Regions from separate parts of the Streptococcus sp. ST16 genome, predicted to be linked through region 2. Evidence: predicted binding sites of a transcription regulator. Region 2 holds the regulator's gene; each other region holds the start of a gene.
What was found. Region 2 encodes NrdR, which represses ribonucleotide reductase genes. Its sites were predicted from a motif close to ACACNATATATNGTGT; they were not measured.
Positions count from the first base shown of each region.

Region 1: nrdH (glutaredoxin-like protein NrdH) is a predicted target of NrdR. The motif match lies at 1,947-1,962, and genes of this name have one in related genera.
Region 3: nrdD (anaerobic ribonucleoside-triphosphate reductase) is a predicted target of NrdR. The motif match lies at 2,727-2,742, and genes of this name have one in related genera.

Region 1 is NZ_JBJUSE010000006.1:51,151-55,989, reverse strand. It holds gene nrdE (class 1b ribonucleoside-diphosphate reductase subunit alpha) at 1-1,529, opposite strand, end outside; gene nrdH (glutaredoxin-like protein NrdH) at 1,615-1,833, opposite strand; gene ACIY14_RS05460 (phosphocarrier protein HPr) at 2,196-2,459, shown strand; gene ptsP (phosphoenolpyruvate--protein phosphotransferase) at 2,465-4,198, shown strand; gene ACIY14_RS05450 (pneumococcal-type histidine triad protein) at 4,457-4,839, shown strand, end outside.
Region 2 is NZ_JBJUSE010000013.1:43,687-48,525, reverse strand. It holds gene ACIY14_RS08100 (ABC transporter permease) at 1-186, opposite strand, end outside; gene ACIY14_RS08095 (ABC transporter ATP-binding protein) at 202-897, opposite strand; gene ACIY14_RS08090 (GntR family transcriptional regulator) at 902-1,267, opposite strand; gene nrdR (transcriptional regulator NrdR) at 1,408-1,881, shown strand; gene ACIY14_RS08080 (DnaD domain protein) at 1,882-3,045, shown strand; gene dnaI (primosomal protein DnaI) at 3,046-3,942, shown strand; gene ACIY14_RS08070 (NADPH-dependent oxidoreductase) at 3,939-4,652, shown strand; gene der (ribosome biogenesis GTPase Der) at 4,666-4,839, shown strand, end outside.
Region 3 is NZ_JBJUSE010000003.1:86,041-90,879, reverse strand. It holds gene ACIY14_RS03210 (GNAT family N-acetyltransferase) at 1-256, opposite strand, end outside; gene ACIY14_RS03205 (hypothetical protein) at 300-440, opposite strand; gene nrdD (anaerobic ribonucleoside-triphosphate reductase) at 452-2,659, opposite strand; gene ACIY14_RS03195 (damage-inducible protein CinA) at 2,789-4,306, opposite strand; gene ACIY14_RS03190 (hypothetical protein) at 4,342-4,485, opposite strand; gene cls (cardiolipin synthase) at 4,559-4,839, opposite strand, start outside.

The DNA of each region.
Region 1 (4,839 bases), on a different contig from region 2:
CGTTCACGCGCGATATTGTTTGATTCCACCAAGGTCCAGTAGTTCATAAGCATAAAGTAGATGCTGGTAAATTCAATTGACTCAGGTGATCCATATTCGATCAGTTGTTGGGCGAGGTAACTGTGAAGTCCCATGGCACCCAGACCAAAGGTGTGGGCCAAACTGTTTCCGTGATCGATAGTTGGAACAGCTACGATGTGTGAACTATCTGTAACGAAAGTAAGGGCACGAACCATAGCGCGGATTGAACGACCGAAGTCAGGTGAAGTCATCATGTTGACCACGTTTGTTGATCCAAGGTTACATGAAACGTCTGTTCCCATTTGAAGGAATTCTTGAGCATCATTGATTAAGCTTGGTTCTTGAACTTGAAGAATCTCAGAACACAAGTTACTCATGATAATCTTTCCGTCAACTGGATTTGCACGGTTAGCCGTATCAATGTTGACTACATAAGGATAGCCAGACTCTTGTTGCAATTTAGAGATTTCTGTTTCCAAGTCACGCGCCTTGATTTTTGTCTTACGGATATTTGGATTTGCGACTAGTTCATCGTATTTTTCTGTGATATCGATGTAGTTGAACGGCACCCCATATTCAAGCTCTACGGAGTAAGGGCTGAAGAGGTACATTTCTTCATTTTTACGAGCCAATTCGTAGAATTTATCTGGTACTACAACACCAAGTGAAAGGGTCTTTACACGAACTTTTTCATCGGCATTTTCTTTCTTAGTGGAAAGGAAGGCGATGATATCTGGGTGAAAGACGTTGAGGTAGACAACCCCAGCACCTTGACGTTGACCCAATTGGTTTGAGTAAGAGAAGCTGTCTTCGAAAAGTTTCATAACTGGTACGACACCAGAAGCAGCACCTTCATAGCCTTTGATAGGTGCACCAGCTTCACGAAGGTTGCTGAGGGAAATTCCCACACCACCACCGATACGTGAAAGTTGGAGAGCTGAGTTGATAGAACGTCCGATAGAGTTCATATCATCAGTTACTTGAATCAAGAAGCAAGATACCAACTCCCCACGACGAGCACGACCTGCGTTCAAAAAGGAAGGAGTAGCTGGTTGGTAGCGTTGGTGGATGATTTCATTGGCAATATCAATTGCAATCGCTTCATCCCCGTCAGCAAAATAAAGTGCATTAAAGAAGACACGGTCTTCCATGCTTTCAAGGTAATATTCACCGTCGTTTGTCTTTAAGGCATATTGATTATAAAACTTATAGGCTGCCATAAACGACTTGAATTGGAAGTTTTGGTCCTTGATAAATTGATGCAATTCTTCCAAAAACTCTGGACGGTACTTCTTGAGAAACGCAGTTTCAATGTAGTTGTGTTCAATGAGGTAGTTGATTTTATCGGTGATTGAATCAAAAACCATAGTGTTTGGAACTACATTTTCTTTAAAGAAAGCATCCAAGGCTTCCTTATCTTTATGAAGCATGATTTGTCCATTAACAGGACGGTTGATTTCGTTATTGAGACGGAAGTAAGTCACGTCTTCAAGATGTTTTAATCCCATAAAATTTTCCTTATCTAACCTGATTACAAAAGAAAGGCCTCTAAGTTAGCCCTAGAAGCAATTTCTTCTGGATGATGCACTAAAATTATGCTAACTGTTTTAGTTTTCCTGGTTGGAAACCTGAAAAGACCTCAGTTGGTGTTTGGATGACAGGAGCAGCGCTGAAACCGAGCTCTTTAACTTGATCGATATACTCAGGTTGCTCGTCAAGATTGATCTCACGATAAGCGATATTGTTGCTGTCCAAGAAACGCTTGGTCATCTTACATTGGACACAGTTGTTTTTAGAATAAACGGTTACCATTTTCGTAACTCCTCTTTCAAAATAGATTACTTTCTTAGTATATCAGAAAAAAAAACTTTGTCAAACTTTTTAAACTAAATCTTGTGCCAAAAAGTTACAGTTTTGAAATCAAAACACAAGATATAGTGTTTTTAAAAAATATAAATTTTGATTTCCGTTGAACTGTCAAACTTTCTCAAAATAAAAAAACTACATACTGTATATTGGCAATATAAATAGAAGATTTTCAGCAAGTTATCAGAAAGGAAAACGAAGAAAATCCATAAAATACTTGAAAAATTATCTAGAAGGTGATATAATACAGTCTTGTAAGGGTTATCACATATAATCCAAATAAGAAACAATTAAAGGAGAGTCAAACTATGGCTTCTAAAGATTTCCACGTAGTGGCAGAAACAGGTATCCACGCACGTCCAGCAACATTGTTAGTTCAAACAGCTAGCAAATTTGCTTCAGATATCACTCTTGAGTACAAAGGTAAATCAGTAAACCTTAAATCAATCATGGGTGTTATGAGTCTTGGTGTTGGCCAAGGTGCTGATGTTACAATTTCAGCTGAAGGTGCAGATGCCGACGACGCAATCGTTGCTATCACTGAAACTATGGAAAAAGAAGGATTGGCATAAGGAAAATGACAGAAATGCTTAAAGGAATCGCAGCATCAGACGGTGTTGCAGTTGCAAAAGCATATCTACTCGTTCAACCGGATTTGTCATTTGAGACTATTACAGTCGAAGATACAAACGCAGAAGAAGCTCGCCTTGATGCCGCTCTAAAAGCATCACAAGACGAGCTTTCTGTTATTCGTGAGAAAGCAGTAGGTACGCTCGGTGAAGAAGCAGCTCAAGTTTTTGACGCTCACTTAATGGTTCTTGCTGACCCAGAAATGATCAGTCAAATCAAGGAAACAATCCGTGCGAAGAAAGTGAATGCAGAAGCAGGTCTGAAAGAAGTGACAGACATGTTTATCACTATCTTTGAAGGCATGGAAGACAACCCATACATGCAAGAACGTGCAGCGGATATCCGCGACGTGACAAAACGTGTATTGGCAAATCTCCTTGGTAAAAAATTGCCAAACCCAGCTTCTATCAATGAAGAAGTGATTGTGATTGCGCATGACTTGACTCCTTCAGATACAGCTCAATTGGACAAAAATTTTGTAAAAGCTTTTGTAACCAACATTGGTGGACGTACAAGCCACTCAGCTATCATGGCGCGTACACTTGAAATCGCGGCAGTATTAGGTACAAACAACATCACTGAAATTGTTAAAGATGGTGATATCCTTGCTGTTAACGGTATCACTGGTGAAGTGATTATCAACCCAACTGATGAGCAAGCGGCAGAATTCAAGGCTGCTGGTGAAGCTTATGCGAAGCAAAAAGCTGAATGGGCACTTTTGAAAGATGCTCAAACGGTGACTGCTGATGGTAAACACTTTGAATTGGCTGCTAATATCGGTACTCCAAAAGACGTTGAAGGTGTCAATGCCAACGGTGCCGAAGCTGTTGGTCTTTACCGTACAGAGTTCTTGTACATGGATTCTCAAGACTTCCCAACAGAAGACGAGCAGTACGAAGCATACAAAGCTGTACTTGAAGGAATGAACGGTAAACCTGTTGTCGTTCGTACAATGGATATCGGTGGAGATAAGGAACTTCCTTACTTCGATATGCCTCATGAAATGAACCCATTCCTTGGATTCCGTGCCCTTCGTATCTCTATCTCTGAAACTGGAGATGCTATGTTCCGCACTCAAATCCGTGCTCTTCTTCGTGCGTCTGTACACGGTCAATTGCGTATCATGTTCCCAATGGTTGCGCTCTTGAAAGAATTCCGTGCAGCCAAAGCAGTCTTTGACGAAGAAAAAGCAAACCTTCTTGCTGAAGGTGTTGCAGTTGCGGATAATATCCAAGTTGGTATCATGATCGAAATCCCAGCAGCAGCAATGCTTGCAGACCAATTTGCTAAAGAAGTTGACTTCTTCTCAATTGGTACAAACGATTTGATCCAATACACAATGGCAGCAGACCGTATGAATGAGCAAGTTTCATACCTTTACCAACCATACAACCCATCAATCCTACGTTTGATTAACAATGTTATCAAGGCAGCTCACGCTGAAGGTAAATGGGCAGGTATGTGTGGTGAGATGGCTGGTGACCAAAAAGCTGTTCCACTTCTTGTAGGAATGGGCTTGGATGAGTTTTCTATGTCAGCAACATCTATTCTTCGTACACGTAGCTTGATGAAGAAATTGGATACAGCTAAGATGGAAGAGTACGCAAACCGTGCCCTTACAGAATGCTCAACAATGGAAGAAGTTCTTGAACTTCAAAAAGAATACGTTGACTTTGATTAATTGAAAGGTCCTTGCAACTCAGTTGCAGGGATTTTTTGTTTTAAAAATTTGGTGATTGATTTTCAATATAGGATTCTCAAATCAGACTGTTCAGGTAGAAGATAGTGCAGAAAACAAAAAAATCGTTAACTGGTTCATAAAATTCTTGACAAGTTGAAAATTTAGGAGTAAACTATTAACCAGTTAACTTTTAGAGAGGAGTTTCTGCAATTTAGAAATGAATTGCAACTAGAAATATCAAAAGGAAAGAGAGTTTCGATGAAAATTAATAAAAAATATCTAGCTGGTTCTGCGGCAGCCTTGATTTTAAGTGTTTGTTCTTATGAGTTGGGACTGTACCAAGCTAGAACGGTCAAGGAAAATAATCGTGTGTCTTATGTTGATGGAAAACAAGAAGCACAAAAAACGGAGAATCTGACTCCTGATGAGGTCAGTAAAAAAGAAGGTATCAATGCCGAACAAATCGTCATCAAGATAACAGACCCAGGCTATGTGACTTCACATGGAGACCACTATCATTATTACAATGGCAAGGTTCCTTACGATGCTATTATCAGTGAAGAGTTGCTGATGAAGGATCCAAACTACCAGCTCAAGGACGAGGATATTGTCAGTGAAATCAAGGGTGGTTATGTTATCAA
Region 2 (4,839 bases):
GCTGAGTCCTCCAAAGACTAGTACCAAAAAGAAGATGAAATAAACAGCATTGTTAGAATTGTAACTCTGGCTAAGGCTACCAAGAAAAGCTCCAATCAAAACTGAAATTGCAAGCACAGCTCCATAGAGCGCTAAATACCATTTATTGACATTCTTAAATTCATAACGAACTAGATTCCAAAACATAATAATCTCCTTTGCTTAGGCTTTAAATTCCTGGCGGAAGAGCTGGTCAATTGATTCACCTGACTCGTAACGAATATCATCAACATTTCCTTGGCGGACGACTTTTCCGTCTTTGAGGAAGATGATCTCATCCAAGATTGGCTCAATATCTGAAATCAAGTGGGTTGAAATCAGCACCGTAGAGGTTGGTGAGTAGTTATTGATGATGGTATTGAGGATATAATCACGGGCAGCTGGATCCACGCCTCCGATTGGTTCGTCCAGAACGTAGAGGCGGGCTTCACGGCTCATAACGAGGATTAGTTGGACCTTTTCCTTGTTTCCTTTTGATAATTTCTTTAAGCGACTATTTTCATCAATGCCAAGGTCTGCAAGCAGATGTTGGGCGCGTTCAAGATTGAAATCCTGATAGAAGGTTTTAAAGTAAGTAAGGGCTTCTTTAACCTTCATTTGCTCATTGAGATAAGTTGTGTCTGGTAGATAAGAGACGATCGCCTTGGTAGCAGGACTTGGATCCTGTCCGTTAATGAGAACACGTCCTTTATCTGGCTGAAGGAGGCCATTGATCAGTTTGATCAGGGTTGTTTTTCCGGATCCGTTTGGTCCGAGGAGCCCGACAATCTTTCCAGCTGAGATCTCTAGTGAGATATTGTCAAGTGCCGCAGTTGCTCCATATGATTTTGATACATTTTCAAGTGCTAGTAGTGTCATAGTCTTAAACTCCTTTAATATAGTCGCTTAATACATTTGGCAGTTCTTCTTTTTTGTAGCCAAATTGAAGCATGCAAGAGACGAAGTGTTGCAGTTGCTCTTCGGAAAGTTGTTTGCGGGACTGAACGATGAGGTCCAAATCCTCGGTGACAAAACGACCAGTTGTTCGCTTGCTATAAACGAAACCTTCACGTTCGAGATCCGATAAGGCGCGCTGGATGGTATTGGGATTGACCCCAGCCTCGCTCGCCAAATCTCTCACGGTTGGGAGCTGTTGGTTGGGTTCCAGTTCATGGGAAACAATCTGTAGTTTAATTTTTTCCATAATCTGTAAATAAATGGGTTTTGTATTATCAAATGACCAGGACATCATAGTCTCCTTTCTTTTTCTTTGTTGTTCTAATTAAATAATACAATAAAACAAAAAACTTGTCAAGTAAAAATAAGAATTGTTTTGGGAATTGCTCAAAAAATGGTATAATGAAAAGAAAACGACAAGGAGGGAAATGCATGCGTTGTCCAAAATGTGGGGCTACCAAGTCTAGTGTTGTTGATAGTCGACAAGCCGAAGAAGGAAATACCATCCGTCGAAGACGTGAGTGCGACGAGTGTCAGCATCGTTTTACAACCTATGAACGAGTAGAAGAAAGAACGCTAGTTGTCGTCAAAAAAGACGGTACGCGAGAACAATTTTCAAGAGATAAAATCTTTAATGGGATTATCCGTTCAGCCCAGAAGCGTCCTGTGTCAAGTGATGAAATCAACATGGTGGTCAATCGTATTGAGCAAAAACTCCGTAGTCGCAGTGAGAATGAGATCCAAAGTGAATATATTGGATCTTTAGTCATGGAAGAATTGGCAGAGCTTGATGAGATTACCTATGTTCGTTTTGCCAGTGTTTATCGTAGCTTTAAGGATGTGAGTGAGTTGGAGAGTCTGCTCCAGCAGATCACCCAGTCCTCAAAAAAGAAAAAGGAAAAGTAAATGAAGCCAAATGACCGTTTTTCTTTTCTAAAGAATAATCGGGTGTCACAAGATACCTCTTCTCTGGTGCAGTGCTACCTCCCGATTATCGGTCAGGAGGCACTGAGCCTCTATCTATATGCCATTACCTTTTGGGATGGTGGGCAGAAGGAACACCTTTTTGCTAACATTCTTAATCATTTAAACTTCGGGATGAATACGCTCCTCCAGTCCTTTAAAATCTTATCTGCTGTAGACTTGTTGACCCTTTATCAAAAGGGAGAAACCTATGAATTACAGCTTCATCCTCCCCTCTCCAGTCAGGAATTTCTAAGTCATTCTGTCTATAGCAGACTATTGGAGCGAAAGATTGGGGATACTGCACTTGCTTCTATGAAGCAGGCTCCAAGTGAGGGAGAAGCACTCTCGGTTTCTTTGAGTCAAGTCTTTCCAACCCTGACTGAAGAAGTGACACCAATCGAGTCTAAAAGCAAGTTAAAAAATGATTTTGACTTGGAACATTTCCAGCGTCTGATGGCTCGAGATGGCTTGCGTTTTGAAAATGAGCAGGCAGATGTTTTGGAATTGTTTGCCATCGCAGATGAAAAAAAATGGACTTGGTTTGAAACCTATCAATTAGCCAAAGCGACAGCGGTGGCTCAGGTTATTTCAGTCAAACGCATGCGTGAAAAGATTGCGCAAAAGCCAGCATCTTCTGACTTTAGCCCCAAAGAAATGACCATTATCAGGGAAGCCCAAAATAAAACTCCCCTAGAATTTTTAGCCGAAATCAAGCAAACACGTAAGGGAAACATCACCCAAAGTGAAAGAGAACTCCTTCACCAGATGGCGTCTTTAGGCTTATTGGACGAAGTCATCAATATCATCTTGCTTCTAACCTTTAACAAGGTTGATTCGGCAAATGTCAATGAGAAATATGCCATGAAGGTTGCCAATGACTATGCTTACCAAAAAATTCGAACAGCAGAAGAAGCTGTGCTTCGGATTCGAGAGCGTCAGAAAAAAGGGCAAGAAGACCAGAAATCGAAAACTAGCTCGACTAAGACAAATGTTCCCAAGTGGAGTAATCCAGAATATAAAAATCAAACCAGTGAGGAAACTCGTCTGGAACTAGAACGAAAAAAACAAGAAATGTTAGCCCGATTAGAAGAAGGAGGAGACTAGATGGAAAGTGTTGGTGATGTAATCAAACGTCAGACAAGTCGTTTTCAGTATCAGGACTTGGTCCAGCAGATCATGAAGGACCCCGATGTAGCGGCTTTTATCCAGAAAGAATCCCTCAGCCCAGAGGAGTTAAATCGTAGCATCTCCAAGTTCAACCAATATATCACAGAACGGGACAAGTTTCTTCGTGGGGATGCGGACTATATAGCGCGTGGTTACAAGCCTATCTTGGTCATGAATCACGGTTATGCGGACGTTTCTTATGAAGAAACACCGGAACTAATCGCGGCTGAAAAAGAGGCGGCAATCAAGAATCGTCTCAAATTGATCAACCTACCAGCAAGTCTCAAGAAAGCGAAATTAGCTCAGATTGACCTGGATGATCTAGGACGCTTGCCGATTTTTGAGAGACTCTATGCCTTTGTTGACCTTTACCCAAGTATCCGAAAAGGCCTCTATCTTTACGGAGATTTTGGTGTCGGTAAGAGTTTCATGATGGCGGCTCTGGCTCACGACCTATCTGAAAAACGTGGGGCTTCAACGACTATTCTCCACTATCCAAGTTTTGTCATTGATGTGAAAAATGCCATCGGTGAAGGTTCTGTGAAGACCTTGGTGGATGACATCAAGTTAGCTGAAGTTCTGGTCTTAGATGATATTGGTGCAGAACAGTCGACCCCTTGGGTACGTGATGAGATTCTCCAAGTCATTCTTCAGTACCGCATGCAGGAAGATTTGCCAACCTTCTTTACTTCCAACTTTAATTTCCAAGATTTGGAAAAACATTTTGCCAAAGGAAAGAATGGAAATGACGAGACTTGGGAAGCTAGACGGGTCATGGAACGAATCCGTTATTTAGCTGAGGAAACGAGACTAGAAGGAGAAAATCGCCGATGACAGAAACCATTAAACTGATGAAAGCTCATACTTCAGTTCGTCGTTTTAAGGAGCAAGAGATTCCTCAAGCAGACTTGGACGAGATTTTGACTGCTGGACAAATGGCGTCATCTTGGAAAAATTTCCAATCCTACTCTGTGATTCTTGTGCGCAGTCAAGAGAAGAAAGATGCTCTTTATGAACTGGTTCCTCAGGAAGCCATTCGCCAGTCAGCAACCTTTTTGCTCTTTGTCGGTGACTTGAACCGAGCTGAAAAGGGAGCAAGTCTTCATACGGACACTTTCCAACCTCAAGGGGTAGAAGGTCTCCTCATTACCTCTGTGGATGCGGCGCTTGCTGGTCAAAACACCTTGCTTGCAGCAGAGAGCCTGGGATATGGTGGTGTGATCATCGGTTTAGTCCGTTACAAGTCAGAAGAAGTGGCAGAGCTCTTTAACCTGCCTGACTATACCTACCCTGTTTTTGGGATTGCCCTTGGTGTGCCAAATCAACAACATGATGTCAAACCAAGACTGCCTTTGAACCAAGTAGTTTTTGAAGAAGAATACCAAGAACAGCCAGTTGAAGCGATTTTGGACTATGACAAAGTTCAGGCAGACTATGCTGGTGCGCGTGCGACGACCTCTTGGAGTCAGCGTTTAGCAGAGCAGTTTGGTCAAGCCGAACCTAGTTCAACTCGAAAAAATCTAGAACAGAAAAAGTTATTGTAGAAAGTGAGAAAACATGGCCTTACCAACTATTGCCATTGTGGGACGTCCCAATGTTGGGAAATCGACCCTATTTAATCGGATCGCTGGTGAGCGAATTTCAATCGTAGAAGATGTCGAGGGTGTGACACGTGACCGTATCTATGCAACGGGTGAGTGGCTCAATCGTTCCTTTAGTATGATTGATACT
Region 3 (4,839 bases), on a different contig from region 2:
TTAATCGGAGACGAAGGTTGAGAAAGCCAAGAGCCTGGCCTGCTACGTCAAAACTAACCAGCTGGATAGCAGGAACCCAGTTTTCAGGAATATTGAGTCCCGCTTCCGCTTGAAGATTTTCTTCTAGCCACTCTTCATAAACAAAATTGTTGGCGTTCCAAAACCCACCATCGTGGGCTGATTGGGTCTGTTCAAACTCTGCCATCATCTCTAAAACTGTTTCTTTATCTGCCAATGTTGGTCTGCGTAGTATCATTTTTACCTCCAATTAAGAGAAAAGCGAGAGCGAACTCTCACTTTTATTTTTTCTTGTTCTTGTTTAAAAACTGTTCTCTGAGGTTGAGCAAGCGTTCTTTTTTACCTATTCCACCTTTCGAGTGTTTCTCGTGATAACGGGTCACTTGTGCGCGTCCCTTATCGTCTAATTGGTATTTCCCCATTCCATTTCCTTCTAATTTGTTACTTCATGTCCAGCTGTTTTAATGGTTGAACCATTCATGTGTTTGACACGCGCAGCGATTTCCTTGTGGCGTCCATTAACCATCGGACGCGCTTGAGGATTTCCCAGATAACCACACGTACGTTTGACCACATCTACTGTTTTAGGGTCGCTATTGCCACAGTTGGGACAAGCAAATCCTCGCTCAGTTGGTTCAAAATCCCCTTCAAAGTCACACTTGTAGCAACGATCAATCGGAGTATTGGTTCCTAGATAGCCGACACGGTCATAGGCATAGTCCCAGACAGCTTCCAGGGCCTTAGGATTTTGTTGAAGAACTGGATACTCACAATAGTGGATGAAACCACCTGACGCACCTGCTTCTGGATAAACTTTTTCAAAATCTAATTTTTCAAACGGTGTTGGATTTTTACGGACATCATAGTGGAAAGAGTTGGTGTAGTATTCCTTATCCGTGATGTCAGGAATAGAACCAAACTTTTCTGTATCCAAGCGACAGAAGCGATCTGTTAGACTTTCAGACGGTGTCGAGTAGATAGAGAAATGGTAGCCATATTGGTCAGACCACTCTTCTACCCGACGTTTCATATCGCGAATGATATCCAGCGTGAATTCCTTGGCTTCTGGATTGTGTTCCCAGCTATTTCCAAAGAAGACTGTCGCTACCTCGTACAAACCAATGTAGCCCAGCGAAACTGTCGCACGACGATTCTTAAAGAGCTGATCAACGCTCTCGTCTTTTCCAAGACGGCGTCCGAAGGCCCCGTACTGATAGAGAATAGGGGCGTTTGCTGGTGTTGCTTCCTTGGTCCGTTCAACACGGTAAACTAGAGCATCTTCTGCGATATTCATCCGCTCGTTGAAGATTTCCCAGAACTTATTCATGTCGCCCTCAGACTCAAGAGCAATGCGAGGAAGGTTGACCGTCACAACACCTAGATTCATCCGACCAGAATTGACTTCTACGCCATTCTCATCCTTCCATCCTTGGAGGAACGAACGGCAGCCCATAGGTACCTTGAAAGAACCAGTCAACTCGATAATCTTATCATAGGATAAGACATCCGGATACATCCGTTTGGTTGCACACTCGAGGGCCAACTGTTTGATGTCATAGTTTGGAGTTCCTTCTTCCAAGTTAAGGCCTCTTTTAAGCGTAAAGATGAGTTTAGGGAAGATGGCTGTGCGGTGTTCTGAACCAAGCCCCTTGATACGAATGGTCAAGATAGCTTTTTGAATTTCCCGTTCAAAACGACTAGTTCCCAGACCAAAACCTAGTGAAGTAAAAGGTGTTTGTCCATTTGAAGTGAAGAGGGTGTTGATTTCATACTCAAGAGATTGCATGGCATCATAGATGTCTTTTTGGGTTTTCTTCCAAGCATAATCATCCCGTTTTTCAGGCAAGACCCATTCTTCCGCATCTTTGAGGTGCTTTTGATAATTCTTTTCCGCATAAGGCGCCAAGACTTCATCGATACGGTCAGCTGAGCAGCCCCCGTACTGGCTAGAAGCAACGTTGGCGATGATTTGTGAAATCTGAGCTGTCGCAGTCTGGATAGACTTGGGACTCTCTACCTCCGCATTGCCAATTTTAAAACCATTTTCCAGCATGCCTTTAAAATCAATCAAACAGCAGTTGGTCATAGGTGTATAGGGACTATAGTCCAAATCATGATAGTGGATATCCCCTTTTTGGTGAGCATTGGCTACGTGCTTAGGAAGCATTTGCAGCCCGATTGATTTCCCAACAATCCCCGCTGTCAAATCACGCTGGGTATTAAAGACATCACTGTCTTTATTAGCATTTTCATTGACAACTGCTTGATCTTTATTGAGCAGTTTATGGATACTAAAGTTGATATCTGTCGCTTTTGAGCGCTCAAAATCCCTCTGTGTCCGATAAGTAATATACTCTTCAGCCAAGGCATATTCTTTGGCTTCGAGAAGTTCATGTTCTACGATATTCTGAATCTCATAAATCTTCACACCTTTAGGGAAACGACTGTGAATTTCGGTAACGATTCTTTCAACTAGACCATTTAGGCGTTTTTCTACTAGAGGCGTAACGTCCATAACCTTTTCCGCCGCCTTGTGGAGAGCCTTGTCAATCTTGTCTACATCAAATACTACACGTCTACCATCTCGTTTTTCAACAAACAAGGTGGGAACGGTTGCAAGCTTTTCTTCTAATACAATCATATCCATGCTCTTTTCTAAAATATTGTTGAATAGTTTATATTCAGTATTATACCACTCTAAAAATAAAAATCAATATCTTGTGTCAAAAATCCTAAAATTTTTAAAATTCCACAAGATATTGATTTTTTGTTATTTTGATTTATAAAGTTTGAACTCGCTAGTATCTGTCTGAACAAGCTCATATTTTTCGCTAAGCCAGCTCTCTACATCCGACCACAAGGCAACTTTTTGATTGACCATAATCATCTTTGGTTGATTTTCTTTTAGATCATTCATCAGTTTGGTTTTATTTTCGTCGCTTGCAGTATAGAGTGTTGGTGTCACTAGGGAAGTCGGCGCCAAGCGTTCACTTGCACGATAGAAATCTGGACGATCATCCCAAGCATAGACACGATCCTCAGAACTCGTTTGCTGTTTTACCATGCTAGTAAGACGTTCTCTCTCCTGATAAGTCGCTGGATGCGAAAGGTAGCGACTCACGATAGGAAGAACAATAAGATAGGCAAGGGCAATCAGTGGTAGATAGAACTTTCCTTTGAGGAAAGAGGCTTTTTTCTCACGTCTTCTTCTACGACGACTGCCTCCATCCGAAACATCTTCCTTGATTCCTGTCAGAAGGAGCAAGACCAAGAAAGGAATTAGTACCACAAGATGAGTACCGTTGATGGGTTCTTTGGAGAAAATCAAGAGCCCCAAAGAAAGCAATAAGCCCAAACTAGCAGCAATTGATAGGGAATACTGCTTAGCTGGTTTTGACTGGAACAAACTAGAAAAGAGCAAAGTAAGGGAACCTAGCCCAATGGCAAGTAAGCCGTAGAAGGCTGCATTTTCAAGCAAATGTTCATTTGAAAAGAGGCTAAGAGTATTTACTGGATACAAGGTCTGGCTAATGGCATCCCCAAAACTACCTGTTAATACTGTATAGTAGCCCAAAGGATAGAATAAGAGTGAGAACCCTAAGGCTGACGCAAAAAATTGATATAAGCCATGAACAAAGTGACCTTTGCCTAAGTTAAAACCGATAATTCCCAAGGCTAGTGTAGCTGCAAATAAGGCTGTTGAGATTGGCGCAAGGAAGAAAGCAAGTGCAAGGCTCATACCAACACGTAAAAATCCTTTGTCATCGTTTGGATAAGCTAGATAGTTCGTAACAATGCTAAGTGAATAAAATAGGAAAGGCAAGGCTAGCAAGAGAGCATAGCCACCACCAAAAGCGAGACCTGCTACCAACAAATTAAACACAAACACAAGCTGCTTGGCTTCTTCTACACGGCCTGTAAGAGTATCCACAGATTTAAAAAGAAAAACACCTGCTCCAAATAAGGCCAACCACTCAACCAAAGCAATCAGAATACTGCCTTGCGAAAGATAGGTAAGCAGGTAATAGAGCAATCCCTCCGTCCCAAAATAATCGGTATACATTTGACCATTTTGATGCAAGGCCCAACCGGTATAAAGATCCTGAGTTTGTTGCGGGCTTACTAAACCCAAAATAAGGGGGATAACCACAGAAATAGCTGTAGCCACTAAACTCCAAAGCAAGATACTAAAAAAGGGAATCGGAGCTCCTTCTCGCTTTTCTGGAACGGACCAGTCTTGGTACTGAGATTCTTCTTGTTTCTCATCTATTTTCCCATATACATTCATTCAATTTCTCCTCTAAGTTTATCTGTTTTAGTATATCAAAATCTTACAGGAATGTCAGCTTGGGATTGATATTTGCTGAATTTCTTATCCAATATCGCAAAGCGTTCGATTTCACGAAAACGGTGGAATCGACTGTCTCTATACTCTCTAATAAAATCGTCATCTTCTAGATTAAGCATGTTTTTCTCCTTTACCTATCTATTCGTAAGAAGACAAAAAAGATCCAGCCTTGGGCTAGACCTTGATGGATAGTTAGAGCATAGGTGCAAACAACTGGACAATTTCCTTGATCAGGCTTTGATACCAGCTTGTTTTGATGGTGTGGGGATAAATTTCTTGAGAAACTTTAAAAATCTCTTCGAAGTCCCTTTCAATATCGATGATGGACTGCGTTCTATAAAGCAAGACGCCATTTTCATAGTGATGAAGCAAACTCCGATAGTCAAAATTAATCGTCCCCACAGTAGCTGCCTCTCCATCAACAAGCATTTGCTTGCTATGAAGGAATCCCGGGCTGTACTCATAAATACGAA